DNA from 4 places in the Jeotgalicoccus huakuii genome. Region 4 is predicted to be linked to each of the others. Evidence: riboswitches for the same ligand, from Rfam matches in the RefSeq annotation. Region 4 holds a riboswitch; each other region holds the start of a gene.
What was found. A riboswitch is a leader RNA that binds a small molecule or an ion and turns the genes downstream of it on or off. The one in region 4 is predicted to bind thiamine pyrophosphate.
Positions count from the first base shown of each region.

Region 1: another riboswitch for thiamine pyrophosphate. It lies ahead of V6E76_RS05110 (ECF transporter S component); the one in region 4 lies ahead of V6E76_RS07070 (thiamine phosphate synthase).
Region 2: another riboswitch for thiamine pyrophosphate. It lies ahead of tenA (thiaminase II); the one in region 4 lies ahead of V6E76_RS07070 (thiamine phosphate synthase).
Region 3: another riboswitch for thiamine pyrophosphate. It lies ahead of thiD (bifunctional hydroxymethylpyrimidine kinase/phosphomethylpyrimidine kinase); the one in region 4 lies ahead of V6E76_RS07070 (thiamine phosphate synthase).

Region 1 covers NZ_JAVIYN010000007.1:39,574-47,308, reverse strand. Annotated here, with positions in the region: gene V6E76_RS05130 (pyridoxamine 5'-phosphate oxidase family protein) at 1-158, opposite strand, end outside; gene V6E76_RS05125 (4a-hydroxytetrahydrobiopterin dehydratase) at 286-549, shown strand; gene V6E76_RS05120 (pyruvate kinase) at 610-2,106, shown strand; gene V6E76_RS05115 (6-pyruvoyl trahydropterin synthase family protein) at 2,119-2,532, shown strand; TPP riboswitch at 2,585-2,675, shown strand; gene V6E76_RS05110 (ECF transporter S component) at 2,736-3,317, shown strand; gene V6E76_RS05105 (ABC transporter ATP-binding protein) at 3,277-4,728, shown strand; gene V6E76_RS05100 (energy-coupling factor transporter transmembrane component T family protein) at 4,718-5,509, shown strand; gene V6E76_RS05095 (MGDG synthase family glycosyltransferase) at 5,656-6,738, shown strand; gene V6E76_RS05090 (hypothetical protein) at 6,792-7,735, opposite strand, start outside.
Region 2 covers NZ_JAVIYN010000003.1:103,236-110,970, reverse strand. Annotated here, with positions in the region: gene V6E76_RS02530 (benzoate/H(+) symporter BenE family transporter) at 1-1,062, shown strand, start outside; tRNA gene V6E76_RS02525 (tRNA-Thr) at 1,159-1,229, shown strand; gene V6E76_RS02520 (hypothetical protein) at 1,337-1,858, shown strand; TPP riboswitch at 2,056-2,153, shown strand; gene tenA (thiaminase II) at 2,235-2,912, shown strand; gene V6E76_RS02510 (hypothetical protein) at 3,063-3,263, shown strand; gene V6E76_RS02505 (metallophosphoesterase) at 3,389-4,207, shown strand; gene V6E76_RS02500 (nuclease-related domain-containing protein) at 4,322-5,302, shown strand; gene V6E76_RS02495 (acyl-CoA thioesterase) at 5,533-5,964, opposite strand; gene V6E76_RS02490 (fumarylacetoacetate hydrolase family protein) at 6,089-6,946, shown strand; gene V6E76_RS02485 (MOSC domain-containing protein) at 6,952-7,662, shown strand; gene V6E76_RS02480 (alpha/beta hydrolase) at 7,691-7,735, opposite strand, start outside.
Region 3 covers NZ_JAVIYN010000003.1:16,058-23,792, forward strand. Annotated here, with positions in the region: gene V6E76_RS02015 (FtsW/RodA/SpoVE family cell cycle protein) at 1-301, shown strand, start outside; gene V6E76_RS02020 (Lmo0850 family protein) at 345-494, opposite strand; gene cls (cardiolipin synthase) at 627-2,111, shown strand; gene yidC (membrane protein insertase YidC) at 2,168-3,031, opposite strand; gene thiE (thiamine phosphate synthase) at 3,130-3,744, opposite strand; gene thiM (hydroxyethylthiazole kinase) at 3,737-4,507, opposite strand; gene thiD (bifunctional hydroxymethylpyrimidine kinase/phosphomethylpyrimidine kinase) at 4,510-5,304, opposite strand; TPP riboswitch at 5,371-5,469, opposite strand; gene V6E76_RS02050 (ABC transporter permease) at 5,507-7,075, opposite strand; gene V6E76_RS02055 (ABC transporter ATP-binding protein) at 7,072-7,735, opposite strand, start outside.
Region 4 covers NZ_JAVIYN010000011.1:35,262-42,996, reverse strand. Annotated here, with positions in the region: gene V6E76_RS07080 (thiazole synthase) at 1-748, opposite strand, end outside; gene thiS (sulfur carrier protein ThiS) at 750-950, opposite strand; gene V6E76_RS07070 (thiamine phosphate synthase) at 1,046-1,534, opposite strand; TPP riboswitch at 1,707-1,816, opposite strand; TPP riboswitch at 2,051-2,153, shown strand; gene V6E76_RS07065 (3-oxoacyl-ACP reductase) at 2,259-3,008, shown strand; gene V6E76_RS07060 (NtaA/DmoA family FMN-dependent monooxygenase) at 3,021-4,328, shown strand; gene V6E76_RS07055 (hypothetical protein) at 5,447-5,596, shown strand; gene V6E76_RS07050 (sodium:solute symporter family protein) at 5,729-7,150, opposite strand; gene V6E76_RS07045 (TetR family transcriptional regulator) at 7,386-7,735, opposite strand, start outside.

The DNA of each region.
Region 1 (7,735 bases), on a different contig from region 4:
CTTGACTGATCATTTGTTTTAGCATAAAGGGTTAAACCATCGTTATAAAACCACATGTAACGAGAGTCTGGAATATTGTCCTTAGCAGTTGATAATACGCCTACTTTTGATTCTTCTAAAATTTCTTTAATACGTGTCGTTATCTTTTCTATATCCATTTATATCACCCACTTTATGTAGTTAGATATCTTTTACCACATGGTAAACATATTAAATCATTTTGGATTTTTATATTTAAATATGGGTAAATAATAAATAGATAAATTATAAACGGGAGGTATTAACATGAATATAAAAGAAGAAGCAGAGCAGTTGGAAGGTTGGACTCTTGAAGATGAGAAGTTAATTAAAAAATTTAAGTTCGAAACATTCCCTGAAGGCATAGACTTCGTCAATAAGCTTGCAGAGTATGCAGAAGATGTACAACACCACCCAGGTATCAGAATTAATTATTCGACGATTACAGTTGTTTGGACTACATTCTCAACACACGAACTCAAGGAACGTGATATAGAAGGTGCCAAAGCAACAGATGAAATATATATATAAAGATCGGCTGTCCGGTTAATGAATGGCCGGGCAGCTTTTTCACCTTTAAGGAGGTTGATCATGAACGAGGAAGCAAAAAGGATACTTGAAGATGTAAAATCGTTGAAAGTACAAGTGCTAGATGATGGCCAAAAATTGCTAGACCAGTGGTCCGAATCTAACACAAGAAGTAGCTATAGTGACAGTCTTCGAAATTTAGCATATTATATGGCGTTCAGGCAGTACGATCATCGAGAAATCCAAAATAATTTAATCCCTTGGGGCGTTTCTTCTCTTGGACGCATCGAGCCCCATGTTTTGTCAAACTTAGATTCAGTAATTAAAACCTTAGGTTATATAACAGGCCATGAACAAGATGATGTTTCTTATCCAGAATATCAAGATGGCGAAAATCGATATAGCATGCTTAAACATAATACTGACCTTTTGCTTGGCAAAGGCCCTGAAATCAGGCAATCACAAATCATGGTGACTATGCCAAGTGACGCAGCAACAGACTATCAACTTGTAAAAGACCTTATAGATTCAGGCATGAATACAGCCCGTATTAATTGTGCCCACGATGACAGTAGTGTTTGGAAGAAAATGATTCACAACATAAAACAGGCGGCTAAAGAAGGGAACACAGAATGTCGTATTCTGATGGATATTAGCGGTCCTAAAGTTCGCATTAAAAATCTACTTACTTCCAAGAGAAACCCTAAATTGAAAACCGGTGAATCATTCCTCTTATCTAATGAAGATGCGATGACTTTACCAGCTAACATTGAAATTGCAGTTAACACTTCAGTACCCGAAGTCCTTAAAAATATTGATGTTGGGCAACTGATTAAGATTGACGACGGTCAAGTTGAGGCTAAGGTAACAGAGGTTCTTGACTCAGGCCTAATTTTAAAAGTGACTAAAGTAACTAAAGAAAATGGCGTTAAAATTAAGACAGAGAAAGGCATTAATTTCCCAGATGTAGATATCGATTTAAACGTCTTAACAGAAAAAGATTTAGTAGACTTAGATTTTGCTAGCCAACATGCCGATTTGATCGCTTTTTCCTTCGTTAAATCAAAAGAGGATATGGCTTTTATCGAATCGGTATTACAGGATAAGCTCCCTGATGACAATAAAGACATGCCTATTATTGCTAAAATCGAAACTGTAGAAGCCATAAAAGAATTCCCTAATATCATAGCCGAAGCCGCTTCACACAGACCTTTTGGTGTCATGCTCGCTCGTGGAGACCTCGCTGTAGAAATCGGCTATGAACGCTTGAGTGAAATTCAAGAAGAACTATTATGGATATGTGAGGCTGCACACATTCCAATGATTTGGGCAACTCAAGTATTAGAATCTCTGATTAAGAACGGTATCCCAACACGTTCAGAAATATCTGATGTTGTCGCAGGTGCAAGAGCAGAGTGTATTATGCTAAACAAGGGAGATTACATTGTAGAAGGTGTTAAAACAGTGAATGATATACTGATTAAGAGCGAAGACCATAACTATAAAAAAACAGCAATGTTAAGAGCCCTAAACATATCTAAGGCACTCTTTAATGAGTAAAGGATGAAAACTATGTCAACACTGAGTCATATACAAGCACCAAGCAATTTTGCCTATAAGAAAGAACAGGTCACCATTCATCTCCATTACACATTCACTTGTGATAATCGAATCTTTTTTTCCAAAACACAGTATAAAGATTTACTCAACCACACCTATAGATTGACGGTTGATGTGAACTCACCAATTGATGAGTCCGGTTTAGCGACTGACTTTATGGCTATTGACGCCTTATACCACAATAAAATCCGGCCGCTTTTAGATGGGCAGATATTAAATGAGACGCTAGTAAATATGAATACTACTGCGGAAAATATCGCACTATGGATCAGAGATGAATTTAACAAAATTTTAAAGCCGCAAGATGATTTAATTAAAGTCACCCTATACGAAAGTACGAATCACGGCGTGACTGTTACAAATTAACTTCACAAAAATGTGTAAGTGTACTATGATTGAGATAATCAAATATTGAAATCACCACCACTAGGGGTGCCTGTAAAGGCTGAGAATCACCCTTATCACCTGATCTAGATCATACTAGCGTAGGGAAGTGGCATATTTTTATATGCACACCATTCCGTTAGTGGTGTGTTTTTTTATTTGTAAAAATCACGGAGGTTTATTCTATGAAAAACAGCAATGTTTTAACTTTGACAGACGTATTGATCACAGTTGTCATCGCCTTAGTTTTTGCAGTACTTTATTCTCTCTGGGATGGTGTATATACCGTCTTGCAGCCCCTTGGTTTACACATCAATGAATTGGTCTATGGTATGTGGTTCATTGCTGCAATTGTAGCTTATTTAATTATTAGAAAACCGGGTGTCGCTTTACTTGCAGAATTTGCAGCAGCTTCTGGAGAAACGATCGTTCTGTTACAGTTCGATATCGTCTTAATCATGTATGGACTACTCCAAGGACTGGCATGTGAGATCATTTTCTTACTCTATAGATATAACAGTACTAAGTTATATGTAGCTGTACTCGCAGGTGTAGCAGCAGCCTTATCAACAATTCCGCTTGATTGGTATTATGGCTACCTTGGTCATTTAGAAACTTGGAACCTAATGCTGATGCTTATCTTCAGAATTATCAGTGGCGCAATCGTCGCCGGATGGTTAGGTCATAAACTCTATGAAGGTGTAAAAGGGACCGGTGTCTTAAAATATGTTGGTAAAAAACAAAGCGATTCGTCTGATGGTTTTTAATATGACTGATATAAATATCGAAAACCTTAAACTCAAATTCCCTGAGACAGAGCAGCTATTATTTTCAAACATCAATATAAGTGTTAAGAAAGGGGAAAAGGTGTTACTTGTCGGTCCTTCTGGCTCCGGTAAAAGCACCTTACTAAATGTGATGGGCGGATTGATTCCTAAAGTCATTCATACACCTGTAAAAGCAGATTATTTAGATATACCAAATGCTTCAAGCTACGTATTCCAAGACCCTGATGCCCAGTTCACCATGCCAACCGTTGAAGAAGAACTTGCATTTATCCTAGAAAACCAGAGGATTGCTCCTAGTCTGATGAACAACATGATGACTAACGCTTTAAAAAGAATTGGACTAGACGTACCTTTAGACTTATCAATTAATCAACTATCTGGTGGGATGAAACAAAAGCTATCTGTTGCTGCAGCACTCATACAAGAACCGGACACTTTATTTTTAGATGAACCAACAAGCATGTTAGATGATGATTCTGCAAAAAATCTTTGGGAAACGATTTTATCTATTTGGTCCGACCTAACTGTTGTGATTGTAGAACACCGAGTTGAATATATTTGGGATAAGGTCGACCGTGTCATCCTAATGAATGATGATGGAGAAATTATTCTCGATAAAGATCCAAAATTTGTACTAAGTCACCACGTTGACTTACTTAATGAATACGGCGTCTGGCATCCAATGTCGTGGAACCAAGCACCACAATTTGTACAAAGTAATAAAGACGGAGCGCCTTTATTAGAAATTAGAGATATGAAAATAGACAGACGCGGCATTGATATACTTTACATTGATCATTTACACATAAGGTCTCGGCAATGGCTTACATTAGAAGGTCCAAATGGTGCGGGTAAATCAAGTTTTCTTAGTGCATTGATGAAGTTGATTCCCCATCAAGGACAAATTATCTATAAGAATAAGCTTGTAAAGAAAACAAAGGATATCATCGGAGATGTCTACCCAGTTTTTCAAAATCCAGAACTGCAATTTATAACTCATAGAGTTTATGACGAAATATATATCAATATGGAACACCGATATGATGAGAATCTAGCAAAACAGAAGACAGAAGATATTTTAAAAATGTTTTCGCTAGAACATTCTGCCCATCTAAATCCACTAGAATTATCCACAGGGCAAAAGAGACGCTTAAGTGTGGCAACAGCATTAGGTGGCATACCTGATTTGTTGTTATTAGATGAGCCGACTTTTGGACTGGATCAAAAAAACACGTTCTTTATGCTGGAACTTTTTGATGAATTGGTTAAAGCTGGTACAACAATAATTATGATTACCCATGACGTGAATATTCAAACGCGTTATCCATCCCGTCGTTTAGAAATTCTGGATGGCATGATCCTAGAAAAGGACACACACAATGTTCGATAGCATTAAGAATAACGATACTTTCGTTCATAACGTTAACCCAGTTACCAAAATTATCGCAGCTGCTGCACTTTTTGTGATTGTCGTCTTTACTCATAACCCGAATACCTTGCTTTATTTTGTATGTATAATGGCGATACTATTGTTTACCTTAAGTGGTATCCAATGGCGTTATTTATGTATTCTATTAGGCGTTATTTTAGTGTCCGGTTTATTATCCAGCACCTATATGATTCTATACGGACAGGGCGATACAACCTTATTTAAATTAGGTATCATCCATGTTACAGAAGAGAGTTTTATCCGTGGTATTCATATCACCATGAGAGGCGTTATTTTATCGTTATTTGGCGCATTAGTAATCTTCACTTTAAAGATTACGGATGTATTTTATGCTTTGATGATTCATTTCAAAATAAAGTCAAAATATGCCTATTCTTTTATGGCAGCTATCAATATGATTCCATTAATTTTCTCAGAATATGTACAGTTAAGACGTGCTAGAAAAGTTCGTGCACCTTTAATAGATAAGAAACGGATTTCTGGTTTTAAAGGACTAAGAATGACAATCGTTACCTTGATGAGCCAAAGTATACGTCGAGCATATCGCCTAGGTATTGCTATGGAGTCCAAAGGGTTCAGTGATAATCAGAGAACCTACTACCGACAAACAACTTTTTCCTTTAATGATATATTCTTTGTCATTACTATTTTAATCGCTCTATTAATCTCATCGTATTTAGGCATAAACTACCCTATCTTTAATACTAGTGATGCAAGATAAATCCCTTTGAATTTTAAAAGGGATTTTTACTATTGTTAAGAGTTTATTTATTTTTCAATAATTCTTTTATCTCATGATAGTATTTAAGTGAAAAATATGATTCTTACTGCACTCTAGTTCATTACATTATGTGGGGGAATATAATAATGTCTAAACTTAAAGTACTTGTGATCACTGGCTCTTTTGGTAACGGTCATCTAATGGTAAGCAATACTTTAAACAAGGCGCTCAATGACTATGATATCGACGTTGTAACACACGATCTTTATTTAGAGGCTCACCCTTTATTAACCCGACTTATTAAAGACTGGTATTTAAAGTGCTTTGCTCACTTCAAACCGACCTACAAGTTTTTCTATTATGCCCGTCAGGAAAAACTAAACACTTGTTTCTACAAAAAATATGGTTTAGCTTATTTAAAAAATATAATTGATAAGCATAATCCAGACCTCATTTTAAATACTTTCCCAACACCTGTTTTAAGTCTCATTAAAGAAGAATTCGGCCTAGATATACCAATTCATACAGTGATTACAGATTACTGTGTGCACAAAAATTGGGTAATTAATAATACTGATGTCTATTATGTTGCTACAGAAAAAATGAAGGGCGACTTAATTAAAAAAGGTGTTTTACCTGAGATGATCAAAGTCACGGGTATTCCTATCAGTAAAGAATTCAAGATTAAAACTGACAGGAATGCTTGGCTAAACAAATTCAACTTATCAACAGACAAAAACACTATTCTCGTGTGTACAGGTTCGCTCGGCCTTCTAAAAGGGTTTAAGAAGTACGTGAAGAAAATAGCTACTAAAAATGATAATCAAGTCATCATTATCTGTGGTAAAAACGATATTTTAAGAGAACAACTTAAATTAGAATTTCACAACTATAAGAATATACTCATCATTGGCTATACAACAAATATGAATCATTGGATGTCATGTGCAGATATCATGATTACAAAACCTGGAGGCATTACCCTAACAGAAGCCCTAGCGACTGAGACACCTGTAATCCTATATAAACCGACTCCTGGCCAAGAGATGGAAAATGCTCTGTATTTCCAAGAAAAGAAATTAGCCCTTGTTGCAAACAATCGAAAAGAACTAAAAGAATATACAGAGCATTTACTAGCTGATAAAAATTTCATCCATTCGATTAAAACGGAGATGCGTAGAGTAAGAACTGCTAGTTCAGCTGAATCCATCATAGAAAATCTTGTTTAAATATAAATGAGAGTGCCGTACGTTCAATATCAGAACATACAGCTCTCTTTTGTCTATATTATTCTTTGAATTGCATTGATTAGAAGCTTGTTTTCTCTTTGACTCGGTAACCATATCCTTTTCCTTAAGAGATTATCTAATATTGTTTCATCACCAGTTTTAAAGTACTGATAGACTTGTCCAAATACAACATATAAACTCGTATTCACTTCATTAAATATCTCAATTTCTTTATCATCAATTTGATGTCCATCGGCTGCTTTATATAACAATTGAAACGCTTTGATAAGCTTATAATTCAGCGTCTCAGAATCGTGAAGTTCAGTTTGATACACTTGTGTAATTTCATTACTATCCACATGACGTTCAACCCACGCAATGTTACTCGCATAAGTAGAAATAATATCTCGATCTCTATCAAGCTCTTCTAAAATACGTGTACTACTAACTTCAGAATCATAAATATAGTTCATAGAGTCGTAGAATTTCAGTTCATCATTTTTTCCACGTAATAAGTTCCAAATGCTTTTACCATCTGCTGCAAATGGATTTAGACCAGTAACGACACCAATAATTATGTTCATCCATATAGCAAAATTTAAAATATAGCTATCTAAACTAAAGAGTTGATCGATTAATAACAGGACTAACACTGAAATTAAATTGAATATGAACCCCCCTGAATTGAGCCAGATTATATCATGCTTTGTAATATGACCTTTTCTTAACGGTTTATAGGCAAGCATTGCACCAAAACTAAAGTACATCGGAACCTTAAAAAAGTATCTGCCATTCATATACATTCCGGGTAAACCAGAAATAAATGCAATTCTCATACGTCTACATTTAGCAATAAAACAATGGCCAAGTTCATGAAAAATAACAGTAGCCATCCAAACAGTAATAAGTAAAGCGATCAATATGCCATTTAAGTCAAAAAAGAGGTCAGCCAATGGTAGCACAAGATAAATGATTAAAATTACAATTAGATTACTTG
Region 2 (7,735 bases), on a different contig from region 4:
GCAGCAAATGCCGGGATGTTTAGTCATGAGCAAACGATTACTTGGTTCTATGGCGTACATTTTTTTGGTGCCTTACTCGGTATGATTATGTCTATATATTACCGCATGCCAATAGTCGGGGCACATTCTTTAACCGGTGTTGCATTTTTAGTTACAGTGACACCGTATTTTACTTTTGAAGAACTTGTCGGGAGCTATATTATTACGGCACTTATAATAATGGCGTTTGGTCTGTCTGGGATATTTAAAAAGGTAATGAGTTGGATTCCGAGGGAGATTATTGCTGCGATGTTGGCGGGGATTATCTCGTCATATGTATTCGGTCTTATTCCTGCTACAGTCGATATGCCAATCATTGGAATAACTGCAATTGTCGCGTTTTTTATTTTCCGTAAATGGGATTTAAGAATTCCACCAATGCTGGCTGGTGTATTTACAGCTGTTATTATGTATTTTGTTTTAAACAACTTTGATTTTTCGGCAATAGGTACGACACCTGTAGCGCCGACCTTTACGACACCAGAGTTCTCTATTTCAGCAATCATATCAATCACATTACCGTTAACCTTGTTAATATTATCAAATGATGCAACACCTGCAATCGGGGCTCTGGAGAGCAATGGCTATAAGGTACCCATTAATAACATATTAACAGTAAGTGGAATTGCTTCACTCGGGGCAACAATTTTTGGAGGTCAATCTGCAAATGTCGGGGGCATGATGACAACGATTGCATCGGACCATGCGTCTGGTGAAAAGTCGACTCGCTATGTCGCTTCAGTCATTTCTAGCATCATTATGATTATATTTGCGATATTTGCCTGGGCACTCGTACCATTAATGTTTGATTTACCGGCGTCATTAATGGCGATTTTAACCGGCTTTGTCTTAATCGGTGTATTTGCTTCAACCTTAAGACGTAGTTTCTCAAATCCGAAATATACGATGAGCGTTATTTTTACATTTATTATCGCAGCGTCTGGAGTGACTTATTTTTATATTAGTGCACCCATATGGGCGATGTTAATTGGCACATTGGTTGCGAAATTCATTGAGGACTAAAATTTGATTCAAATCATTCAATATAGTGTATGTTGTTAATCAAAAAGACTGGAAATATTGATTTGTTTATACTATAGTAAAATGTATTGAATATTTGCCGACATAGTTTAATGGTAGAACACAGCCATGGTAAGGCTGCAATACGAGTTCGATTCTCGTTGTCGGCTGTCTTATACCAACTCAAAATTGAGTTGGTCTTTTTTATGGTTACTTATTTGCATTACTTCTAGCTTATGGGTAGTCTAATAACTAAGCATGGACAATGGAGGTTAATATGACAACGCTCACTTTACAAGAAGCCATATTTAATGTAAGCAATTTAAGAAATCAAATTACTAAAGAATACGAGAAGTTCAGTACAGAATTTCGGGTGCCGATCGCGGTGAATAATGAGAAGATTGATAACGATGATAAGGTCGTTAAAGTAAATGAGACCTTAGAGAAAATTAAGGATTTAAAGACAGACTTAATCACTTTGAAAACAGCAATCCATTTGAAAAATACAACAGGCGAATTATCAGTGGATGGCCATGTAATGACAGCATCAGCGACTTTGGAATCATTGAAGATTGAACGTGATATCATCAATAATATTTCATCAAATATAAACTTTGGTTACGGCAGAGAACGTGTAAAGACGATTTCTGGTGTCGGTATTGTTGAAGAAGGTATTGTTAATGAGGACGCAGTTAGAGATTACCTAGAATCACTAGAGAAAAGTGTGCATAAGAAATCCATGCTAATTGATAAATTTAACAGTAGCGAAACGATTGAAGTCACTTTGAAGACGATATAAGTTTTATTGGTAAAAAGAGACCGATTCCTAATCGAAAAATTGATGGATTACTTTTTACGACTTACTTATCTTTTACGATTTAAGAATACGGACACGAATGATGGAAATCATAGTGATTATTATCTCTTTTGATGGAGGATTTTCCTCAAAAACTTCTGGATGCAAAGTTTTGCCTTTAAGACCATCCTTAAATCAAATAATAAGACTAGGGGTGCACTGATGTGCTGAGAGATGAAATTCGACCCTTTGAACCTGTAGGTTAGGACCTGCGTTAGGGAAGTCTGTGTCGATAAACTTTGGCAACATGGTATTTATAGGCCCGGACCTCTCATAAGGTTCGGGTTTTTATCTTGTTTAGTCAAAAGGAGGAATCGATATGTTTACAGATCGATTATGGACACGTGTAGAAGGAATTTGGAAGTCGTATTTAAATCATCCTTTTGTGATGGGCTTGGGGGATGGATCTCTTGAAATTGATAAGTTTCAGCATTGGTTAAAACAGGATTATGTGTATTTAGTCGAATATGCACGGTTAATGGCGATTGGTGCAGAGAAGGCACCGGATTTAGATACAATGAATTTATTTGCTGAGTTGTTACATGGTACGTTGTTCGGCGAGATGGAGCTTCATAGAAGTTTTTCAAAACGATTTGGAATTTCAGAGGATGCGCTATTAGAAACTGAGGCGGCTAGTGAAAATACAGCATATACCTCATACATGTTGAATCACGCACAGCGTGGTGATGCAGCTGTTGTAGCTGCATGCTTATTGACTTGTGCATGGTCTTATAACTTTATAGGAAATCACTTAAAGAATAATTATAACCATGAGAATAATCCATATAAAGAATGGGTGGATATGTATTCAGACACAGAGTTTACTGCATTAAATAATACTGCAATGAAGCTGATGAATCGTCTAGCAGAGGGTAAACCTGAGCGCGAACTGCTTGTTTTAGAAGAAATTGTGGTGAAGACAAGTAAGTACGAGTATATGTTTTGGGAGATGTGTGAAAATAAATCTAATTGGGATGTTTTACAAGGCGAGAAATGACTAGGAAATTAATTATTCATAATAATAAGTTTTCTAAAATGTTAAGGGTCTGTAAAACATGTGTATTCCATAATTTCTTTGGGGTAAGGTAGGACTAACATCACGATTCAGTCTGAAAACCTATACTACTTTAAGGAGAGGGAATTAATTATGAAGAAACTCTTAACTGTTACATCATTAGTAGGCGTATTGGCACTTGCTGCATGCGGAGGCGGTTCTGAAGAAGAAGGTACAGAGGAAGGTACAGAAACAGAAGAATCTGGTACAGAAGGAACTGAAACAGAGACTGAAGGCACAGAATCAGAAGATACAGAGTCAGAAGATACTGAATCAGATGACGAAGGTGAATAGAATATTTGAATATCGGCCGCCGGTAAAAACCGGTGGCTTTTTTTCTTGATGCGAATTATTAAAATTTTGTAAGGGTATCATATATAATATATATAATTCGACATATTATAGGAGCGAAAAGAAGTATGAAAATTGGTGTGATTTCTGATTTGCATATTGATCGATACAATGATGAAAACCTACAACAGAAGGATTTTACCTTAACCTTGTCAAATGAGGTGAATCGTCAATCACTCGATGTGTTGTTGATAGCGGGCGATATTTCGAACGATCATATGCGGTCTTATCGTTTCATGCAGGCACTGGAGCAAATGACCGGCATTGTGATTTACTTTGTACCAGGCAACCATGACTTTTGGAATCAATCCGGAGATGATAAGACGACAAATGAGATTCATCAATTCTTCAAAAGCACGAAGTATTATAAAGAAGGCGAGCCTGTAGATTTAGGTAATGGTTGGGCAATCGTTATGAATGCTGCTTGGTATGACTATACTTATGCAAGTGACCGCTTTTCTAAATCACGTCTAGAAGAACGCAGTTATTACGGTGGAACATGGCAAGATTTAGTACGTGTAGACTGGGGAAAAAGCGATCCGGAAGTTTCTTTAAAACTTGCAGAAAAAGCTGCACATGATTTGGAAATGGTAAAGGATAAAAAAATTATTTTAATGACCCATGTCGCAACTCATAAAGCATTTAGAGTTCCCATGCCAAACCGCTTATTTGATTACTACAATGCCTTTATTGGTACGTCAGACTTTGACACATTTTATGAGGACTATGATATTGAATACAGCGTTATGGGGCATATCCACTTTCGACACCAAGTTATTGAAGGTGGCGTTAAATATATTTGTGCATGCCTTGGATACCGTAGAGAATGGCGGACAAAAGATATTGTTCATGAGATACGCGATGCCTTAGAAATTATAGAAATTTAAAAAGACCTTAGGGTCTTTTTTTGTTTTAAGTTTATTTATTAACTTGTCCGAAAAAAATATAAGTGACGTGAAATTCCTATATATAGGGTGAAGGCATATATAGGAGGTTAATAGATGATTTTAACAACGAGGAAAATGAGTAGAGAACTATTATATTTATTAGCACTAGAACGTCGGTCCATTTTGACGTCAAATGATGCTAGGAAACTAAAAACTTTAAAACGAGGTTACGAAGGAGAAGTACTTTTCGATAGAATTTTTGATGACGTAGGGCATAGTTCAGTACTGGTATTTCGGGATATCTATTTGAAAATTGGGGATAGTGTCGCTCAGTATGACACTTTGATTTTGAGCGATGAGGAAATAGTATTGAATGAGATTAAAAACTTTTCGGGTCTTTATCGATTTGAAAATGAGGAGTGGACTGTGAATGGTAAGCGACTTCCAGATGATGCGATGGTGCAGGTGAAGCGGGCGGAAGGGAAATTAATAAGATTATTGTCTCATGGTCGGTTGGATATAGAGGTCAAAAGTCGGTTAGTTTTTCCGAATGTGGAATTTAGGTTAAGTACCGACAATCAGAAGTTACGTCAGTTAGTTGTGATGCGTTCAGAGTTAAAAGATTATTTTTATGGTTTTAAGAATTTGTACGCAAGTAGTCAGGCTGAGACAGTGGCGAAATTAATTGAACGTCACATTGTTGAAGATCCGTTCTTCAATAGAAGTGCGATTTTTGAGCGTTTGAGAAAAGGTGCATATTGTGGGAATTGTTATAGTTTCGAATTGGAGGACAGACATTTTCATTTTAAATGTGTAAGGTGTGGCTATTTGGAAACTAAAGAATCCCAAGTTTTAAGAGCGTGTTGTGATTATAAGGCATTGTTTAGAGACAAGAAGATTACAAAGCGTAATATTTATAATCTGTTAGATGGCCAAGTGAGTTTGCGAACAATTTATAGAATGCTAAACAAATACGGGACTAAGATTGGTAATGCTAAAAATTCATATTACGAACTATCCTTTGATGAATTTCACCAAGTAAATAAGAGTTTATTAGATAGTCGCAGATTCAAGGATAGGCATATAAAAGAATAATTGAACTATACGCAGGAATCCGGTAGATGTCAAACGACATTGTCCAGAAAAGGCGTTAATCGGGTAGATGTCAAACGACATTGTCCAGTAAATGCGTTAATCGGGTAGATGTCAAAGGACATTGTCCAGTAAATGCGTTAATCGGGTAGATGTCAAACGACATTGTCCACCAAAAAACAAAACACGACAGGTGAGGGCTCTCACCTGCCGACACCATTAGCGGACAGAGGCTATTTCTTTTTGATTTCTTCGTATTTAGCGTACCATTCTGGGAAAACGCGCTTGAAGACGACTGGCTTGAATTCTCCATCAACTTTTTTTACTACAAGTAGGGTCGTTGTACCGTGAGTACAAACTTCACCATCTCCGTTGACAATTTCAAAACCGTAGATGGTCCGCATACCTGTATTTTCTTCTACCCAGGTGCGGACAAAGGCACGATCACTGTATTTTAGTGGTTTGGCATAGGTAATATTGACATTGTGTACTGGGGCTAAATATCCTTCTCTCTCCATCGCTAAATAATCATAACCGATGTCTTCGATTAGTTTGCGACGCCCGAGTTCTAGCCATTTGATATATGAACCATGATAGATGACGCCCATCATATCAGTATCTGCATACAAAATTTGAATTTCTGTTTCTGCTACATATACACTCATTAAAATCCTCCTATTAATACATATTAATATTGTATCATTCTAATACTGTAAAAATCTCCTCTACTTTTAGACCAGCAAAATAAAGGTTATGATAGAATGAGGTAACTAGGAATGGGGTAATAATATGAAATTACTAACTTTTATAGATTCAGATTCAGGAGATTGTCGTACAGGGGTACTTACTTCTAAAGGTGTACTCGACATCTCTGAAGACTTTAGTTCGATTCAAGAGGTTATGAACCATCAAGGAAAGGCTGAAGCACTGATTGATTTTTATATTGAAGGTGAAGGTGTGGATTTTCTAGAGTATGACAGTCTCACTCTTGGACCAGCTGTTCCTAATCCAGGAGAAATCATTTGTGTTGGGGTAAATTACAAACGCCACGCTGAGGAAATGCAAATTGATATTCCCAAACATCCGATACTATTTTCTAAGTTTAACAACGCACTCACTGCGCATAATAGTACTATAAATATTCCGCAAGGTGTGACTGCAATGGATTATGAAGGTGAGTTAGCGATTATAATCGGGAAGACAGCTAAAAGTGTCAGTAGAGAAGACGCTATGGACTATATTTTTGGTTATACAAATGCGAATGATGTATCGGAGAGAACATCACAATTTAGAACGAGCCAATGGCTAACAGGTAAGACCTATGATGGTTTCTGTCCCGTTGGACCATACATTGTCACCTTAGAAGAACTCGGAGAACCTCATAAATTACGTATTAAGACTTATGTCAATGGTGAGTTGCGTCAAGACTCTAATACAAATGATATGATATTTAAAAGTAGAAGTTTAGTTAGTTATATTTCCCAGTTTATGACTTTAGAGCCAGGCGATATTATTTTAACAGGAACTCCAGAAGGTGTTGCTTCGGGTTATAAAACAGCAATTAAACCTTGGATAAAAGACGGTGACACTGTCACTGTTGAGATTGAGTCACTTGGTAGATTAACAAACCGCTTTAAAATGGAGTGATAGAAATGTCAGTGTATGGTAAAGTTCACAAACTTTTTGTCGGTAAAGTAAAAACGATTGGTAATCCTAAGGCAGAAGAAAAGATGGATCAAGAATGGCAGACTGGTGCATTCAAAGAAGAGACTAAAGAAGCGGTGTTTTTATCGAAAAATGGTTTAGTAGGAGATGAATGTCAGGATAAGAAAAACCATGGTGGTCCTGAAAAAGCTTTGTTTGCTTATGCAGTTAGTCACTACGAAAAATGGTGTGTTGAACTCGCTACTGATGACATTGGACCTGGTGGTAATGGAGAAAATATTGCTGTCTTGCATATGGATGAGGAATCGGTATGCATTGGGGACATCTACGAACTGGGTGAGGCTACCATTCAAGTTTCGCAACCTAGAAGACCTTGCTGGAAGCCTGCTAGACGACATGGCGATATTGAACTTGCTAAAAAGATAGAAGATAGTGGGCGGACAGGTTGGTACTTTAGAGTACTTAGAGAAGGTAAAATCAAAACAAACGATGAATTTAAGCTATTAGAACGCCCAGCACCGGATTGGACGATTGCTCAGATGAACGAGGTGCTTTACCATAACCGTGACAATATTGGCTTACTAGAAAATCTTAGAGACCAAGAATTCACACCAGACAGTTGGGTTAAAACAATCAATAAAATATTAACAGGTGAGGAAATTGATGAATCACCAAGGTTGTATGGACCGAATATATAAAAGACTAGATTTTATTTCTAGTCTTTTTTTACTTGCTCATCCATTCAATTGCTTTTTTGATGCCTTGATCCCA
Region 3 (7,735 bases), on a different contig from region 4:
GTTCGGATTCATAGGATCAACTATTGTAATTCTGATTTTATTTATGTTGATTATGCATTTGATTCGTATGGCTTTTCAAGCGACTGATAGCTTTGCATCTTATTTTATAATCGGCTATATTGCACTCTTGGTCTTCCACATCTTCCAGAACATCGGTATGACGATTCAGCTTGTACCAATTACAGGATTACCTTTACCGTTTATAAGTTATGGTGGTAGTGGACTTTGGTCGAACATGGTCGCAGTTGGTGTACTCTTAAGTATGTACTTCCATCACCTATCCGGTCCAAAATTAAAATAAAAAAACTGCTGTGGAGGCGTTATGCATCTACAGCAGTTTTCTTTTAAATATTATTTTCTTTCAGTCTAAGTTGTTCCTTGTTAGCAATACGGTTCATAATTTCAAAACGAGATTTCGAAGATGAGACCTTCACACCGAGTTCATGCAGCATCTGGACGACTTCCTTAACTTTACTTGTGTCGTTTTTGCGCATATGGACACTCCCTTTTTATAGCTAACTTTATTGTACTTCTTTATAATATAATTATCTATACTTTTCAGAGAGAAAATATTACAGACTTATTACAAAACTATTTTATATTATTTTTTAGAAAGGGATTCAAGCATGTATATTCCGTTTACAGACATTTATATAACGGACCAAGTGGTGTTTACAGTTATTACTGCTATTATATTTTTTGTAAACTTCTTACTCGCCATTGGTCTAATATTTTTAGAACGACGTAGTGCACAAAGTGTTTGGGCTTGGATGCTCGTCCTGTTCTTCCTACCGATTGTCGGTTTCTTATTATATATACTTTTTGGTAGAACGATTTATCGACAACAAATATTTAAAATAGATGAAAAAGATAAGGTTGGTCTCGAACACTTAGTCAGTGAACAACTAGAGGAAATCAGAGAGAATCACCTATCCTTTTCTAATAGCACCGCAGAGAAGCATAAAAAACAAATACATATGCTCCTTTATAACAACCAGTCCTTTGTCACAAGTAACAATGATGTGACAACCTATACCAACATGAATGACAAATTTGACCAAATGATCAGAGATATAGATGATGCAGAAGATCACATTCATTTCCAATATTACATCTTCAAACTCGATGGTATTGGGAACCGTTTGTATAAAGCACTTTTAAAGAAACAAAAAGAAGGCGTCTCTGTGAGAATACTATACGATGATATAGGCTCACGGTCTTTATCTTTAAGAAATTTCTCTGATATAAGAGAGCAAGGCGGTTTAGTTGAGGCTTTCTTCCCTAGCAAACTACCACTCATCAACCCACGTATCAACAACAGAAACCATAGGAAAATTGTGGTTATCGATGGACGTATCGGTTATATCGGCGGGTCAAACGTCAGTGATGAGTACATCGGGCTGAGTCCTAAAATGGGTGCTTGGCGTGACACACACTTACGTATCGAAGGTAATGCCGTGAAATCTTTACAGATTCGTTTCATGTTAGACTGGAACTCTCATGATACACGTTATAATATGCACAATACTGAGCGATTCTTTCCTGAGCTACCATCTGTTGGTGACACGACGATGCAAATTGCTTCAAGTGGGCCAGATGAGAACTATCAACAAATTAAATATGGTTACTTAAAAATGATTTATAACGCGAAAGATACGATATATATTCAATCTCCATATTTCATTCCAGATCAGTCAATAATGGAAGCTTTAAGAATTGCCATTCTAGCAGGGATCAAAGTATACATCATGATTCCAAGCTTCCCAGACCATCCCTTTGTTTACTGGGCAACTTATTCAAATGTTGGTGCTTTGATGCGTATGGGGGCAAATATCTACATGTATCAACCAGGATTCTTACATCAAAAAGTATTTATTATTGATGATGAAGTTGTATCTGTGGGTACGACTAATGTTGACAACAGAAGCTTTATCTTAAACTTTGAAGTCAATGCATTTATGTATGATAAGGAAGAAGCTAAAAAGCATCGTCTCATATTCGAAAATGATATTCAGTATTGTGAAATATTAACTGAAGAAAAGTATGATGATAGAGGTTTATGGATTAAGTTAAAAGAAGGCTTAGCCAATCTCATATCACCAATCCTATAACACTAAAAGCCGATGTATGAATTATAATTCATACATCGGCTTTCTTATTTTAACAATTATTTTTTACGTTTTTTCTTAGGTTTAACTCTTGAGTTTTTCAAGCGTTTTTCCTTTTCAGCTTTTTCTTTCTCATGTGCTTCAATAATTGGTGCCATTTCTTCATGTACTTTCTTACGATAGAAAGTATTACCTGCCCAAGTTTGGAAGATTAGGAATAGACCACCAACTGCCCAATATAATGGTAAGGCTGAAGGAGAAATTGCTGAAATCCAGATAATCATCAACGGTGAAATAAACATAAATAGTCTCATTTGTTGACGTTGTTCTTCTGGTACAAATCTCATTGAAATCCATGCTTGAACTGCATATACAATACCTGCAATTGCAACCATGAAGTAGTCTGTTTGCGTTAAGTCCATCCATAGGAACTCTGGGTGTGCTTCAATCCCACCTTCTGAAGGGAATCTAAGTGCAAAGTATAAGGCCATAACGATTGGCATTTGAATTAATATCGGTAGACAACCCATATTTAAGGGGTTGATATCATGTTTTTTGTACAATGCCATCATTTCTTGCTGTGCAGCCATCTTCTCCTCTTGAGTCGTAGCGACCTTAACTCGTTGTTGAATTTCTTCCATCTCAGGTTTGACGATCTTCATTTTTTCTCTCATCATCATCTGATTCTTGTATGTACGCATCATGAACGGGAAGATTGCTAGACGAACAATCAATGTAATAATAATGATTGCTAAACCATAATTGTAATCTAAGTTATCTCCTAGCCAATGTAATAATGTATCCATTGGGCTAACTAATGTGTTATAGAAGAAGCCGTCTCTATTCTCTTCTTGAGAATAATCACATCCTGCAAGGAATAAGACTAAAATCATAGAAGCAGGAAATAGCCATTTTTTAATCATTTCTTCACCTCAAATAATATCTCGCATAAAAAAGATTGTACCATATATTGAAGTGTATAAAAACCAATTTCAATGTAAATGGTTAATTTTTCACAAGGTTAGGAGAGAAATTGTGTCACTGTTTGGTCAATATTAGCTGACTGAGTAATTGCAGAGATCACAGAAATCCCATCTGCACCATTCAACAAACAAGACTTAAAATTATCTACAGTAATGCCACCGATAGCCACTATCGGCAAGGTTGTCTTTTTTGAAATTTCCTTTAACCCAGATAAACCGATGGCTTGACCAGCATCATCTTTAGAACTGGTCGGGTAAACAGGCCCACATCCCAAGTAATCAACACGACTCAAATCGCTCTGTTTTAGTTCTTCTAAATTACCGACAGATAAGCCGATGATTTTATTATTTAAGAATGCTGGTAAATCTTTAGGATTGATATCAGCTTGCCCGACATGCACACCGTCAGCGTCTACAATTCTCTGAAGCTCTACATCATCATTAATTATAAAAGTGACCTTATATTTTTGACACAGGTCTTTTACCTCCATCGCAAATTGAATTAAATCTTCGCCACTTTTAATATTTTCTCCCTTTTCTCTCAACTGAAAACACGTCACTCCTGCCTTAAAGGCAGTTTCTAAATCTTTTAAAGGGTTTTTAAAGCTCGAAGATGAAGCGATGAGATATAACCTTAATACCGATCTATTCATGCACAGTCACCTTAGATTTTTGGTAGTCCGCTTCAGAGAATTTATACATTTCATCAATCAATTGAACTTGAAACATGCCTGGTCCTGACGTACTTAAAGCAGCTTGTTCTGCAGCAATGTTATATAAGCTCACTGCTTTAACAATAGCATCTTGGGTTCGGTCGACTGCTAAAAATGATGCACAAATTGCACCTAAAACACAGCCTGATCCTGTAATTTTCTCTTGGAATTCATGACCATTGTTCATAGAAATAATCGTTTCACCATTGGTATATGCATCGGTCTCACCGGTTACCAAAATTGGCACCTTTAATTTATCATAGGCAACTTTAACGATTTCTTCTGCTTTACCTTCTGCAATAGAGTCCACGCCTTTAGACTCAACATCTAAACCTGCTAAGGCCATAATTTCTCCTGTATTTCCCTTAATTAAATCGACCTTATGGTTTTCTAATATATGGTTGATGACGTTTCTTCTAAAAGTGGAAGCACCATATCCAACAGGATCTATAATCAGAGGTACTTGACTCTGATTCGCTTCTCTTGCCGCTGTTTCATAGAGTTCGATTTTATCTTCACTACAAGTTCCTATGTTGATGAGTACAGCGCCACTATGCTTAATTATGTCAGCCATCTCCTTCTTCTCGCCACTCATAATTGGTGATGCACCGAGTGCAAGTAGGCTATTTGCAGTGAATGGTTTTACTACATCATTGGTAATACATAGAACGAGTGGATTAATGCGTCTTAAGAGTTCAATCATTGTTATTCTCCTTTATATGAAAAATGATTTACCGGCCCACTACCTTGCCCGATACCAGGTGCATGTTTAATAGCATCTGTTATATACGCCTTCGCTGTTTTAAACGCATCTTCCTTAGTATTACCCTTAGCGAGCTCTGCAGTAAGTACCGCTGAAAATGTACATCCTGTACCATGTGTTTGATCTGTGTCGATTCTTTCACTAGATAGTGTCGTAATACGCTCCCCATCATACATATAGTCTGTCGCATCGCCGTCTAAGTGACCACCTTTAATAATGACACTTTTGGCCCCCATTTCATCAACGATGAATTTTAAAGCATGTTCTATATCTGATGTGTTTTCTATCTTCTGTCCTGTAATTGCCTCTGCCTCATGTAGATTTGGTGTCACAATATCAGCGAGCGGAATGAGTGTATTGATGAGCGTATCCATCGATGCTGCGGTCATCAAACGGTCCCCACTTGTTGCAATCATCACAGGATCCATGACATAAGGAATATCATATTCTCTTATGTATTTTGCAATTAAGGTCATCATATCCGCTTCAGCAATCATGCCCGTTTTCATTGCTTTTGGCACTTGATCATCAAAAACACTCTTAAGTTCCTTTTCGATAAAATCTATCGGTACGTTATAGACATCCTGAACGCCTAATGTATTTTGTGCAACAAGTGAGGTGATAACAGCCATGCCGTATACATCTCTTGATGAGAATGCCTTGATATCAGCAGGGACACCTGCCCCACCTGTTGGATCAGTTCCAGCTATTGTTAACGCAGTTGGTAAAGTCATTATTAGATTCCTCCTAAAAAATAAGCCCACTTCCTGAAAAGAAGTGGGCTTATCAAAACGAATGCTGTATTCATTTTATTCGCACTTCCCTCCGCCAGCATAACCTGGATCAGGTAAAAAGGGACAAGTTTTCACTATCTCAGCCAATTGGCGCCCCTAGTGGTAAATGTTATTTAAATGTATTGTATCACATTGTACTTTAGTGTCAAAGAAGATTCCGTTTCCTTATACATATTAAACCGATAAGCATCATCACAATACCTAGACTTGTAACAATTACAACTGCTAACTCATCTAAACCTTCTATAGGAACATCGCTCAAGTAATAAAATGGACTCAGTTTTAAGAAGTTTTCATTTAAGTCAATCAAACTTCCTAAATAATTAACCAAGAATATATATGCCAGATATATCCAGACAAATATATGAAGTCTAGCATATATACCAATGAGTAATGAAGAGACTCCTATAATAAATACCATTGCAGCACTGTAATTAATAAGTCCTTTAATGTAATCGACTTCTGTGAGCTCTAGTCCTGTCACATTAATACTAGCTAAATACATTCCAACTAAGGTCAGTAAATAACTCAAAATACCCACTAAGTTCGCGTAAAACCAGTGTATTAAATATGCCGTTGTAAGTGAAATTCTATTATTTAACGTCGCCGCGTTCATCATCTCTAAACGTCCTGATTTTTCTTCTATTAAAAATCTACCATTCACCATTAAGGCAGGTACCGTCGCAATTAGTGCAGAGATTATAAATAGTAAATTTATAAAAAACATGGTGCCATCTTGACCTTCAAATGCGGCTTTAAGCATATCATTTTGACCGATGACTTGATCAAGATCTCCAAAAATAGAACCGTAAGATAAACCAACTATAAAGAGACCCACTATCCATGACATCATCAAGACCTTACTATTGATGAAGGCTAATCTAAAGTAGCTTGAGATTTTTCTTTCCTTCGGTTTTTTATCGATATTAAAATAACCGCTTCCTAAATCACGCTTGTAAAACAATACGTAACTTAAGGCCACTAATAGAATGACGATTGAGAATGGCATGAGCCATAGTCCAGATGATTCTATACCATAGGCTTCTATACGAGACAACCAGTGATAAGGAGAGATTACAGAAAATCTTGTATCCACCACATCCGTCATTGCTCTGTACAGGTATAAAGCAAGGAGAACGGTGAGTGTCAGACCAAATGTTAGATCTGCACTTTGGAATAATTGTCCGAAAGAAAGCGTCAGTACAAAGAATGAGAGTCCAAATAAGCTCAGACCTAGTGCGTAATATAAGTTTCCAGGTAAGCTTAATCCTTCAACATTGATAAGTTGTAATCCGACAACTAGGATAAAACAGACAAGTATATTGATTATGATACCTAACATGATTTGTGAACTGATGATCGTCGATTTCTTCGTACCTGTCGTTAGAATATATTCCGTTAAACCTTCTTCCTCTGCTTTTCTCCCAATTCCGTTTGCGATTAAAATATTAAACAGACCATGGAAGATTGCCATAATTAACAACATTTGGTGCGCAAACATTACCGGTGATGTGTAATCCCCCTCTGGAATCGGTCCAATTAAGGCCACCATTGCAGGGTTATCAACGGTCATTTTCATACCTAAGCGTTCTTCTTCAGTCCCATATAGTGTGTTAAATACACTGGGTATCGACAGTGAGATACCACATAAAATCAGAAGCCATAAGAAGACCTGAAAACGCACATTACGTCCGATCAATCTAAAATATGTCATTTTGCATCCTCGTAATATCTCATGAAGATATCCTCAAGTTTTGGTGGTGTTGTTTTTAATGATTTGAGATTATAGATCTTCAAATATCTTAAAAACTGAGGAATATCATTATTATCGATGAACATATGGTAACCATCACTGTCAGATGAAAAATCATGAATAAATTTTTGATGTTTTAACGCATCAATATTATCATCAGTTTCGATGATATATTCTACTCGAGTAATGTGCCTAAGATCATTCATAGTACCAGCTTCTATGATTTTACCGTCTCTGATTATAGCAATACGATCCGCAAGCTTTTCAACCTCTGAAAGAATATGGCTCGATAATAAGACGGTCTTGTTATTATTTTTTAAGTTGATGATTTCTTCATGAAACACTCGCTCCATTAATGGGTCAAGACCAGTAGTTGGTTCATCAAAGATAAATACATCTGCATCACTGAGAAAAGCACTAATTAATGCAACTTTTTGTTTATTTCCCTTGGAATACGTCTTACATTTTTTATGTATATCTAATCTAAAACGTTCAATTAATGCCGCTTTTCTGTCATCGTTATGATAGCCTTTAGCAGCCATCATGAAGTCGATGACCTCACCACCTGTTAAGTTTCCCCACAGATTGACATCCCCAGGAACGTATGCAATCTTTTCAATA
Region 4 (7,735 bases):
CAGCAGGACTTGAGGCCTGTGCAGAATACCTAACCGGAATACGTCCTGCATCATAACCCAGTACCCCTGCATCAATTGAAAGCTTCATCGCTTCTGCCATTTTAACCGGATCTTTGGCATTCGATACAGCGGTGTTTAATAATACGGCATCTGCACCCAGCTCCATAGCATAGCACGCATCTTTGGGTGAACCGATTCCTGCATCCACAATAACAGGGATGCTGGATTGTTCTACAATATATCTTAAATTCAATGGATTATTAATACCGCGTCCCGTACCTATAGGAGAAGCGAGCGGCATGATTGCATGAACACCAAGTCTTTCGAGTCTTTTTGCAAGCACGACATCGTTTGAAATATATGGACAGACTGTATAACCTTTGTCCAGCAGTATTTGACACGCTTCGTATGTCGCAATTGGGTCAGGCAGTAATGTCTTATCATCACCAATAATCTCAACTTTAATCATGTCACAGACACCCGCATGTCTTGCGATTTCTGCGATGCGTACAGTTTCTTCCACTGTTTTCGCCCCTGCTGTATTCGGAAATGTCGTGTATTTTCTTAAATCAATATTTGCCAGCGGGTTGGGCAGGTCTTTATCAAATAAGTTCATACGTCTGACAGCGAAAGTCAGCACTTCTGTACCTGACGCTTCAATTGCAGCGGCCTGTATTTTCTCATCTGAGAACTTTCCAGTACCTAAAAATAGCCTTGAGTTAAATTTTAAATCTCCAATTTCTAACATATTATCCGCCTCCTACAAATTCTAATAATTCAAGTCGATCATTATTTTTCACTGCTTGTTGTTTAAATACACTTTTTTTTATCAATTCCCCATTGTGTTCCACTACAATACGATTATCATCTACATCCAGGTGGTCCAGCAGGGTAGCTATGGTAATATCCGTTTCAAAACAATGGAGTTCTCCGTTAACGGTGCACTGCATATTGTTTCATCCTTTCAAGTGATAGATTTTTAAGTACTGCGACAGCTGGGAAGTGTATTAACCACTTTATAATGTCTAAGCTATGGAGCATTTGCTTACATCAAATTTAATATTTGACCTTTTTCTTTTAACCTGGTGATTTGATTGGGTGAAGCATCCATAAATGCAGAAATTGCCGAGATACCACTGAATCCTGCCGGTAATTGATTGATAGTTGTTAAATTGATACCGCCAAGTGCTATCACAGGAATATCATAAGACAGTGCATCACGTACTTCTTGATGTGTACGCGGTGGCAAAAATTTCTTTGAACTCGATTCAAATATATGGCCGTATAATACAAAGTCGAGATGATTGTCCTGTGCTTTCTTGACAGATTCAGGTGAATGAGCAGACATGCTGACTGAAATATCCGGATGTTCTTTTTTATACGTTAATGCAGTTGGATCGTTTTCTCTAAAGTGGATGGCAGTTAAACGAAAAGATTCCAGCAATTTAGTCGAAGTATGAATGATGATTTTTTCTTTAGGGAAACCTGATTGAATAAGCTGACAAAGGAAAGATGATAACTCGTTGTCGGACATGGGTGTACGAAGTAAAAGATAATCGATACAGGATGAAATCGTATTGAAATGAACAATGTCCTTGGAAATTAATATCTTAAAATGTGTAATTGCAATAAGCATTATGTCACCCCTTAATATAAAAAAGCGCTGTTTTTCTATATAGAAAAACAGCGCAAGTATGCATCAACACATATTACTTTCGCCACTTTCCTACGCCAGTATGAACTGTATCAGGTTCCCGGAATCCCAAAGTCTACACTTTAATCTCAGCCTTTTTCAAAGACACTTCCAGTGGTCTTAACTATTTAATTTTCCAATCAATAACTTCAAGTTACTCTAAAAAGTTAAATATTGCAAATAAAATTATATTTTAATTATACTGATAACTATCTTTTAACATTTACTCAATCATATAAGAACTAGATAGCAGTACAGTTACAGAATTGAATTTGAATTGTGTTTGTTCCAATTCACATAATTTGTGATTTACTTGACGTATCTTCGTAAAGTAATACAATGATGTTAAATAGAATAGATTCGCACTAGGGGCGTTTTTATAAACTGAGATGAGGGTAACCTCAGACCCTTTGAACCTGATCCAGTTAAAACTGGCGTAGGAAAGTGTTACATCGATACAGTTGTATATCTATGTCTTTGCGGGCATATAATTTACTCTCGGTACGTAACTTTCCTATGAAGGCTGCGTATTTTTTTATTCTAAAAAATTATAGGAGTGATTTATTTGACAAGGACAGTTTTAGTAACGGGAAGTGGAAGAGGACTTGGTAGCTATATCGTAAAAGCACTAAGTGAAAAAGGTTTTAATGTCATAATTAACTACAACAACAGTAAAGAAGAATCAGAGAAGTTAAAAAACGAAATTGGAGCACAAGCCATTGCGATTCAAGCGGACATTACAGACCGTGAAGCAGTTGAGCAGTTAGTTAAAAAAGGAACTGAACATTTCGGACAGATTGATGTTGTTGTAAACAATGCACTCGTTAACTTTAAATTTGATCCAACCGCTCAAAAATCATTCAAAGATTTGACTTATAAAGATTACGAGCAACAGTTAGACGGGACACTAAAAGCTGCATTCAACGTATCACAAAGTGTAATACCACAGTTTTTAGAACGTAAAGACGGTGCAATTATTAGTATTGGAACTAATCTATATCAAAATCCTGTAGTACCATATCACGAGTACACCACTGCAAAAGCTGCTTTAATTGGGTTCACCAGAAACGTTGCAGCAGAACTTGGACAATATGGTATCCGAGCAAATGTTGTTTCTGGCGGTTTACTGAAAACAACAGACGCAAGTGCAGTCACAACACCAGAAGTATTTGATTTAATCGCACAGTCCACACCATTGAGAAAAGTAACAACCCCACAAGACGTTGCTAATATGGTTGTTTATCTTTGTTCTGAGGCAGCAGATGGGGTTACAGGGCAAAACATCACGGTAGACGGCGGACTTACTATGAACTAGGCGGTATATATTATGAATAATTCTAAACAGTTAAATATAGGAATTTTATTGTATGGTGTGGGTCACCATCAGGCAGCATGGTTAGAAGACGATTCGAGTGTCAATGAATTCACGACAATTGAATATTATGAAAATCTGGCAAAAATTGCAGAACGCGGAAAATTTGATGCCGTATTTTTCGCAGATTCACAAGCCTTCCCCGCAGATAGTCCAACAGAATTACCAGCGAGTTATTTTGACCCAATGATTGCATTAACTGCTATGAGTAAAGTCACAGATAACGTTGGACTTGTTTCAACTATTTCAGGTACATTTAATAACCCATTTACCACAGCAAGACAGTTACTCACACTGCAACACATAACAAAAGGACGCATGGGATGGAATCTGGTGACATCAATGACCGACCGCGAAGCACAAAACCACAGTATACCTGAATTGCCTGAGAGAGCCGTTCGTTATAAGAAAGCGGATGAATTTGCTGAAGTCATGAATAAATTATTTGAATCGTGGTCAATTGAAAGCTACAAGCCAGATAAAGAAAATAACACAATTACTAAAAATAAGAATATTCAGCCATTCAATCACAATGGTGAAAACTTCCAAGTTAAAGGTCCGCTAACTTTACCTTTAAGAAAAGAGGGTAAACCAGTGGCTATGCAAGCCGGGGCTTCAAAAGAAGGTGTTGCACTGGCTGCGAAATATGCTGATGCTGTCTATTCAGTTTCTTGGAATTTAAGACAAGCAAATATTTATCGTGAAAAATTAAATCAAGCCATAAAAGAAAGCCGTCGTCCAGACAACTATATCAAAGTATTTCCGGGACTAGTGACTTACGTGGGTAAAACAAGAGAAGAAGCGCAAGAAAAGAAAGCAAAATTAGACAACCTACTTCCAATTGATACTGCACTTAATCAGCTCGAATTCTTTATTCAGCAAGATACAAAATCATGGAAACTCGACGAAAAAGTACCAAAATTGCCGCCAGTCGAAGAATTCAAAGGACCTGTTGGACGTTATCAAACTGTTTTAGAAATTATAGAAGACAGAAATCCCACAGTCAGAGAACTACTCGGTTATCTCAACGCTGGAGGTGGACATTTAACACTCATTGGCACGCCTGAAGAAATTGTCGATGAATTAGAAAGATGGATGAATGAAGGTGCCGCAGATGGATTTAACTTGATGCCTCCAACACTCCCAGGAAGTCTTGAAGACTTTGTCGACTTAGTCATTCCGGAAATGCAAAAACGCGGCATTTTTAGAAGAGATTATAACGGTGAAACGTTTAGAGAAATGCTGGAACTCGATAAGTATTAAGCTGAATGATTCATAGGTACATCTCAATTTTACGTTGTGTTTTCATATTGAGGCTGGGACATAAATATCTCCAGAAAAAATAATAACTTTTGAGAACTTATGTCCCCGATCCCCAAGTACGAAGGTTATAAGGGCTGAATTGCTTATTAATATCCCGGTAAGCGAGGATGAAGTCAAAACTCACAAAAAAACATTAACAGCTGAGACTCAGGTTTTCGCTTATATAAATCATTTTTCTGCAGACAGAGAAAATTTAATTATTCATTCCAATGTCAAAAAAGAAATCAGGGTTCAGAAAGTGAATAATTATATAATAGTATATTTATTAATAGGTATATCTTTCGGCCATTTAGAAGTTTATTTTGTTAAAAACAAACAGATGAATAAATGGATTTACCAAGCCTTATTTTGATAGCTTCTACAGCCCTATCTATACCATTTAGTGTCACTCACTTTTGGTGCTAGTTTAATCCTATTTCAAGTTGTAGTACTTATGGGATTATATATAGAGGATTTGATAAATAAAAATAGAGAAAGTGATAAGATAAAATTTAAAGACTTATAATTTGAGAAATTTCATTGTGTCTTGATACTTAACTCACCATTCTAACAATTTAGGGCGGTGAGTATATAACAAGTTTTCTTGTCCTAATCAAATCTAGTTCCTGGATTACTTATGATACACTTCGGCTTATCATTTTTCGATGCGGACGTTTAACAATTTGATTGAATGTCACTTTGGGTTTTCAGAATAATCCTTCTAAATTAATGTAGTCTAACGACTTTAAATGTAATTTTCAAACCTTGGTATCTTCGTATATATACTACCAGCCCGTGTTATATTCAGTCATTCATTTCGATAAATCAACAGTATTTTCTAAACTCTTATATCCATCTTGATTTAGAATAGCTTCTTCATTTTCAAATAATTTTTCTACTGTAAGATCTTTATCCCAGTAGCCTTAGTTAGAACCAAAGAAGTTCTCAGCGACTCTTCCTGCTGCCACTTCGAAAATTTTACCATTATATTGATTATCTTTGTGAGATAACCACAAAACAGCATAAAATTTCATCTGGTCGTCATGAATATGGACGAACACGTGAAACGATTGGTCACTATGAACCGACCCAGAATGTTTTTCGCTAAAAAAGCAGCCCATCAGTCTATCTTTAACGACATCATCCTGGTTACAGCCTGGATGACGACGCTCGCAGCCATTTGGATTTCTTACGGTTACTGGCGAAGTAAACGTAAGGAGAGTAAATAACCATCTAAAAATTACAGCAAGGAACAGACACAGGTGATTAAAAACAGGGTTCAGTGTTCGAGATGATGATCTCAAACACTGAACCCTTTGTCTATCAATTAATGATATTGCTATTTTGATTGCATTTAATTTTTATGCTTTGGCTGTTTCTTTACCATTTGTGATGAATGTCACTGCAAGCAGTATAATCACAGACACCGGCAGCCCGATGAAGATGGGATGCAAACCGAAAGGATGTCCTGCAATCTGCCAGAGGACGGCGATAATCAGTCCGCTCCACATGGAAGCAAGACCAGCAGCCGTCGTCACCTTTTTCCAGAACATGCCTAAGATTACCGGTGCAAACAAACCTGAGACTGTCATCGCCGTGCCGGTCACCATCAGATTGACAATTCCAGGAATGGTAAGTGCCAGCACAAGCGCAATGACGGATATAATCAATACCGACAACCTGCTCCATAACAGCATCATTTTATCACCGTGGTGTGAAAAGTTCGGTCTGATGATATCATTGACGAGCGAAGACGACCCTGCCAGAAGGAAAGAGTCCGCACTGGATATGACGGCTGCGAGCAGCAGGACAATCATAAAGACGACCAGCGGAAAAGGGAATACTTCACCTACGACTCCGTAATAGACGAGAACTGGATCAATATTTCCAAGCTCGAGGCCGTAGCGGCTGAGTACGCCGATGGCGACAGCAACCGCACCGATCGTTACCGCGACGATCATGGAAATAATATATCCGCTGCCTGCTATTTTTATACTGTCGGCTGCCCAGACCCGCTGCCAGAGATCCTGCCTGACAAATTGGAAGACTGCAAGCGTGAGAAGATAAATCATTATCTCACCCGGTGTAATATTCATCACGCTGAGCATATCGCCTTCACCGGCAGATGCGGCCCGGTCCGCAATCGAACCCCAGCCTCCTGCAGCTATCAATACTGATGCAAACAGCAGGACAACACCGAGCACAAGAATAATTCCATGGAAAGTATCCTGCCATATGACGGTCTTCAGTCCGCCGAAATAAGTTTTAAGCGTGAGCAGTACCCAGCCGATGATAATTCCAAGCGTAACATCCAGGTCGAGAGTCACGTTCAATATCGTCGCGATGGCGACAAACTGCATACCGGTCATCGCACAATATGAAAATAGTATACTGATGACTGTCGGTATGCGCGTCTTCTCACCATAACGCAGTGCGGTATAGTCACCGATTGTGACCATCTTATAAGTCTCTCCAAGACTTCGGACACGATTGAGGACAAACAATGCAAAAATGATGACGCACATAAACATAGTAATATGTATCCACTGCTGGCCCATCCCGAGGCTGTAACCATTCTCCATGTAGCCGAGCAAGGTCGATCCCCCGACGCCGGTGCCGATAAATGTCAGGATTAAAGGGAAGAATGAAACAGTTCTGCCGGCAACATTATAATCCTCATATGTTTTCGTCTTTCGGTTGATATACAGAGCCAGCAAAATCAATAATATGAAGTACACAAAAACAATGACTGATAAGATGATTCTCTCATTTTCATCAAACAAATAACCACTCTCTTCCTTAATTTTGAATTGTCATGGGTGTAATGAATTATGCTGCTAAAGCATCTTTTTAATAATATCATATCTTAACCTGAATCATCCATACTGCCACAGGAAACATTAAATGACTGAAAAGTTTAAGCAAGTAAGAACTCACTAAAATCATTCAAATTGAGACTGATGAATAACAATTTCTCAGGAGTACCAGTCCCTGATATGGTTTTACTTATGATATCACTCAATCTGATATATTAAATCTACAAATTTCTAAGAAGCTTGCGACTAGTTCGTCAATAGATGCATCACAACCATCTTCAATCCACTTCATTAAAATATTTAAAAATCCTCCTGTATTGTAATATAAAGCATATACCATATGAGTATCTTCTATTCGAAAATTAAACTTTTCTTTAACTTCTAAATGTATATCAGGTAATAACTGATTGAATTGAAGTAATAAGAATGGGGTTAAGTTATGTAGGTTAATTAATTTCAGAAACTCAATTTCTTCTAAACAAATTGAAAAGAATTCCCTAGATAAATATTTCATATTTAACTTATTTGCATACTTCAATCTATTTACATACT